Linked DNA regions of Saccharophagus degradans 2-40. The protein of the gene in region 1 interacts with the protein of each later gene in a pairwise test. Links are inferred from orthologs where the notes say so. Each region holds a gene or a part of one and is shown on either strand. Other genes may lie near its edges.

Region 1 (2,955 bases):
GCCCTTTGGTAAGGGCGATGGTTAACTGAGACATAAATCCTCTCTCTAATTTGCCTGGCAACTTAACCAGGAACGCGCCGAATGCGAACACCCAACGCCTGCAATTTCTCTTCAATACATTCGTAACCACGGTCGATATGGTAAATGCGATCCACAAGGGTATCGCCCTCGGCCAACATTCCCGCAATAACCAAACTCGCAGACGCGCGCAAATCGGAAGCCATAACCGGTGCAGCTTTAAGCTTTTCAACACCAGTAATAATGGCCGTATTGCCTTCAAGGCGAATATTAGCGCCCATGCGATTAAGTTCGTGTACTTGTATTAAACGATTTTCGAAAATAGTTTCTACTACCGACGAAGTGCCTTCAGCAATGGCATTCATTGCGGTGAACTGCGCCTGCATATCGGTAGGAAAAGCAGGGTAAGGCGCAGTTTTAAAACTAACCGCCTTTGGCCGCTTGCCGTGCATAGCCAGCTCGATAGTGCCTTCGCCAACAGTAATTTCTGCCCCCGCCTCTTCAAGCTTAAGCAAAACGGCTTCGAGAATATCCGCGCGCGTATCGCGCAACTTAACCCAACCGCCAGTGGCTGCCGCTGCAACCAAGTAGGTGCCGGTCTCAATACGGTCTGGCATGACTTCATAGGTGCAACCGTTCAAGGTTTTAACGCCTTCAATTTCTAAGCGATCGGTACCTACGCCTTTAATTTTTGCCCCCATTGCAATAAGGCACTCTGCCAAATCAACAATTTCGGGCTCTCTGGCCGCATTTTCTAAAATGGTGGTGCCCTCTGCCAGCACTGCAGCCATCAATAGGTTTTCGGTACCACCCACGGTAACGGTATCCATTAAATAGCGTGCGCCTTTTAAGCCATTGGGCGCTTTAGCGCGAATGTAACCACCATCAACTTCAATTTCGGCCCCCATGGCCTCTAGACCACGCAAGTGAATATCCACAGGTCGGCTACCAATGGCGCAACCACCTGGGAAAGACACATCAGCCTTGCCAAAGCGTGCCAGCATTGGCCCCAACACGAGGATGGACGCGCGCATGGTGCGCACCAACTCATAGGGCGCCTCAAATTCAGTAATACTGGTAGGGTCTACCTCGACGCACATTTTCTCGTCGATGGTTACCCCAACCCCCATGCAACGCAAAAGTGCCAGCATGGTGGTAATGTCGTTTAAATGTGGAAGGTTGCATATATGCATTGGCCCACTGGCTAGCAAGGTGGCCGCCAATATGGGCAACCCCGAGTTTTTCGAGCCAGAAATACGAATCTCGCCATTGATGCGCGAGCCACCTTCAATTATTAATTTATCCATGAAGCTATAACCGGGGTTATCTTTCGTGAAAGGAACAGCTTAATTACACCGAGCTATGCTTGTTTTTCGGCCCACTGGGCTGGTGTGAAGGTTTGCATATGCACCGCATGTATGGCGCCACTGGCTATAGAGTCTTGCAGGCAGGCGTAGACCAACTGCTGCTTTTTAACTGGCATTAAGCCCTCAAAAGCCGGGCTAACCACCACCAAATGCACGTGACTACCGTCTATTTGCGCTTGGACTTGGCTTTCTGGAATACTGGACTCGATAAGAGCTTTAATGTCATCTTGGTTCATTTACTTGCCTTTTAAACACGGGAGTTTTGGTCTGGATACGGGTCTAGATAATAACTAAACGCTATAGACAACACTTCACCCCAAAAATTTAGGGCGACAGTTTAATAAAAAAGACTGAGATAGGCGAGGACTAGTAGGGGGAACAGGTCGCTCCCCCTAAGAAAACAAGCTTTTAGACTTAATTACCAAGCAGCGATAGAGGCATCTAGGTTGCCTTCGTGCTCTTTAACCAACTGGGCAAACTGACTGCGGAAGGTTAACCCTAAGTTCACGCCATCTAATACTACGTTGATCAACTGCCACTTGGCGTTAGGCTCATTGCGACGCCCCATAGTATACGCCACTCGGTTAATACCATCGGCAGCGGTCACCTTTTGCATTACTGTTACTTTGCCGTATTCAGCAACCTCGCCCTCTGCGGGCAATACTTCAATTTTCAAGTCGGCATAATTTGCCATGCCTTTGGCGTAAGTTTTTACCATGCCGCGCTTAAACACCTTAACAAACTGAGCTTGTTGGGCAGGTGTCGCTTTTTGCCAGTAAACGCCCATGACGTTTTTAGCAATAAACTCAAAATCCACCACAACCTCTAGAATTTTTTCGATATCGGCAAAATACTGATCGGGATCGGATTTAAGCAACTCTGCGCTTTTTTTCACTTCGGCCAATAAATCCGTCGTTACTTTTTCAACAACCTGATGCGGTGAAGCAACACTTGCCTGTGCAGATACATTCAATGAGGCAAATGCCAGCATTAGGACGCCAATTACACTCCAGATTTTTTGAACCTTCACAGTTTTTCTCCTTAGCGATGGTTTATTACTCTCACCCAATTCTTTTGGGTATAAAATTAACGCGCATTATCACGCCGAACACACGGAGCAACAAGCGCATACCAAGTTTTTTTGCAGATTAACCGATCTTTTGTGAACAGGAGCTGACAATAGCCGCTCAGAACTATAAGATTGCCACCTTCATTTTCCTTGCGCAGGGGCGGTAAAAATAAAACCTCCTCGTCTATCGCAATCCTAATGACTAGCCTCCAAATTGCTGTAATGTCGTTATGAGTTCGTTAGTCAATTAAATAGACGCAATAACAAGCCTTAGAGTTCATTGCAGCCACAACAAAAAGTGAACTCAACCACAACCCATTTGCTTTAGGAGCCTTCCATTCCATGCTAGATACCATCCCGCCCATTGCCCTCGCCGCAATAGCCGTACTTATAGGTTTTGGTGGTTTAGTTTGGAGCGCTGACCGCTTCGTTGCAGGCAGCGCCGCTATAGCAAAATCATTTGGCGTAGCACCTTTGGTAATTGGCCTCACCATTGTGTCG
Region 2 (2,830 bases), 960 kb from region 1 along the record:
CCAAGTTCAGGCTGTTGTTATCATCGCCATTATCTAATTCTTGGTCTTGGTAGTCTGCTTTAAATACCACAGTATCGGTTAACCAGAAATTAACACCTATATCAAACGCTGCATCGGCATCCGCGCCAGCAAGGCCAGCTTCGTTATCCCACTCAGAATGACGAACGAATACGCCTAGGTTATCAAGGATTTTATATGAAGGCTCGATGTACCAACCGCTTTGCGAATCGCGCCCGCTCGCGTCAAATACTTCCCCGTCTAAATTCCAATCTGCGTATAAACCACGAACAGAAAAGTCACCAACGCTGTAGACTGCATGCGCTTCAAGCAAACTTGCAGACGCATCACCCTCAGCTACACCTTGAGTAATATTAGTTTGTAATTGGTAGGTTGCGGCCAACTCTAAGCCAGCCACAGCGGTGTATTTAATACGTGCGGTGTAAGCGAAATCGTTGGCAACCGCGTTGGCTGACTTTTGACGACCTTTTCTGATAAGCCCTACATTGTCGTTACCGGCATCAGCCACCACTTCTAGCCCGCTGTGAATAGCTAAGTCATACCCGAGTCCAGGAGCCAACTCACCAGTAAACATCACACCAGTTTCCCACCAAGTAACAGGTATGATGTTTTTCTCAATAATGTTGCGCTCTACACCGTAGAAAGTATCTGGCTCATGAGTTTCGTTCAAAATACCTACTGGAACCAAAAACTGACCAGCAACTAAACTGTGGCCTTGTGCGTAATCCCACTCAATAAAGGCTTGCTCAAGCTCTACTTCGCCAGGGCCATCCTCTGTCACAAGACCGTGCTCTAATTCAAACTCAGAGAAAAAACGCACTGAATCGCTAAAAGTGTGGCCGATATATAGTACAAAGCGGTGTGCATCTATTTTGTCATTACCGTTTTGGAAGTTGTTGTAATGGTGCTCACCGTAACCACCGATTTGGGTTTTAGATGCCCAAGAAGCGCTTTTGTTGCTAGCACCAGAACCACTTTCAACAGCGTCAGCCGTTGCTTCAATTTTTGCGTCTGCTTCACTTACTTCTTTTTTCAGCAGGTCTATTTCCTGTTGCTGCTTTTTAACAAGCTCATGCAGCTCTTCAACTGTTGGGGAGGCATTGGCAAAAACGGGGGCGACAAGCAGGGAAATAACAGCTGTTAACGCAGACTTTCTCATGATTTACTCCATTTAAAATAAAAAGCTGACACCAGCGTATCGAGCCATATTACGCTGGCAAAGTAATTAGGCGGCGAATAGTAATGAAAATGATAAGAGTTATCAATGAGCAAATGATTGTAGCTTAGGGCGGGAAGCTATTTAGATTGTAAATAAGTGAGGGAATATTAGAACAAAGGGGCAAACAGGAGGAGCTGTGCGACAAGGAAGGCTTGCCGCACAGAAGAACAAATTACTCGCTAGCTTCTTCTTTCGGTGCTGCAGCGTCGATAATTGGCTTCAATTCACCGCTTTCATGCATTTGCACAATAATATCGCAGCCCCCTACCAGCTCCCCATTCACCCAAAGCTGTGGGAATGTAGGCCAGTTGGCGTACTTAGGCAAGTTAGCGCGAATATCGGGGTTAGATAGAATATCCACGTACGCAAAACGCTGACCACAAGCCATTACGGCTTGCGAAGCTTTAGCGGAAAAGCCGCATTGAGGCGCGTTCGGGGAGCCCTTCATGTACAAAATAATACTGTTTTCTTCAATTTGCTTCTTAATGGTTTCGATAATATCCACGACGACACTAACCTCTTTATAGAACGGTGATAATTACTACTTTAAATCTGAGTTATTTACTCGGGTATTTCGCTATTGTATAGCAGATAGCCACCCGAATGCACTACGTCAGCTAGCCTTTGCGCGCCAACAAGCCAAGGCACCAACCTCACAGGGTGCTTTTTTGCTTCGCCACCCAGTTTACGTGCGCAGATATCGCCGCATCATTTTTGAGCAAGTCCAGCGAGTTAAATTGCTTAGCCAGAGTCATTTCATCGTATAGCTTATGAATACCCGAATGGCATTTACGACAAACATGTACACCCGCATTTAAATCTTCTCGAGCATAATGCTTTTTAAAAAAGTTACGGCCGTGCACCTTTCTTGGAATAAGGTGATGAAAGGTTAAAGGCACTTTACGCAAACAAAGCGCACACTCCATAGGTGATTTTTTGCTATTAATGGGTGCACCCTCTCTAGAAATTCAATATCGGACCATAAATTATCACACAGAGTATTCTATTTATTCACTGCATGCTTTATTGTTAGGGTATGTAATGGCTTGATCGAACATGATCGCCTACAAAAATTTACAAACCCTATATTTGTTTATAGAATGATCACTTGTTCAGGCAGCCTTCGCTGCCTGTTTTGTTTTTGGGAGTATAAAAATGTCGGTGTCGGCGCTAATGAATACATACGGTGAAAGAAAAACCACGTTAACCAAGGGTGATGGACCTTATCTTTGGGATAGCGAAGGCCGCCGTTATTTAGACGCTTTATCTGGCATCGCTGTATGCGGGCTTGGCTACAACTACCCAAGCGTAACCCAAGCTATTAGCGAGCAAGCCAAAACGCTTATTCATTGCTCCAACTTATTTCTGATAGAGCCGCAGCAGGAACTTGGCAAACTATTGGTGCAAGCTTCCGGTATGGATAAAGTATTTTTTAGCAACTCTGGCGCAGAAGCTAACGAGGCAGCTATTAAACTTGCGCGAAAGTACGCACAAGATAAAGGCATTACTGCACCTCACATTATCACCTGCGACAAAAGCTTTCATGGTCGTACTATGGCCACCCTATCTGCTACGGGCAACCCCAAAGTTAAA

Evidence for each region.
Region 2: the proteins of SDE_RS16605 (region 1) and grxD interact in binary tests that used the Escherichia coli proteins (3 or more experiments, as listed by UniProt). The link is inferred for Saccharophagus degradans 2-40 from one-to-one orthologs.

The regions. Positions count from the first base shown.
Region 1 is NC_007912.1:4,046,695-4,049,649, forward strand. The notes cover bases 1-2,879. They hold SDE_RS16605 (BolA family protein), read right to left. Parts: upstream 1,622-2,879; coding sequence 1,379-1,621; downstream 1-1,378. Other genes in these bases: hisG (ATP phosphoribosyltransferase), read right to left, coding at 1-34; murA (UDP-N-acetylglucosamine 1-carboxyvinyltransferase), read right to left, coding at 63-1,325; SDE_RS16610 (MlaC/ttg2D family ABC transporter substrate-binding protein), read right to left, coding at 1,804-2,415; SDE_RS16615 (calcium/sodium antiporter), read left to right, coding at 2,797-2,879. Outside these bases: more of SDE_RS16615, read left to right, coding at 2,880-2,955. UniProt on the Escherichia coli protein: Involved in cell resistance against acid stress.
Region 2 is NC_007912.1:3,082,545-3,085,374, forward strand. Bases 77-2,830 are described here. They hold grxD (Grx4 family monothiol glutaredoxin), read right to left. Parts: upstream 1,743-2,830; coding sequence 1,410-1,742; downstream 77-1,409. Other genes in these bases: SDE_RS12755 (hypothetical protein), read right to left, coding at 77-1,177; SDE_RS12765 (hypothetical protein), read right to left, coding at 1,891-2,136; SDE_RS12770 (aspartate aminotransferase family protein), read left to right, coding at 2,393-2,830. Also shown: more of SDE_RS12755, read right to left, coding at 1-76. UniProt on the Escherichia coli protein: Monothiol glutaredoxin involved in the biogenesis of iron-sulfur clusters.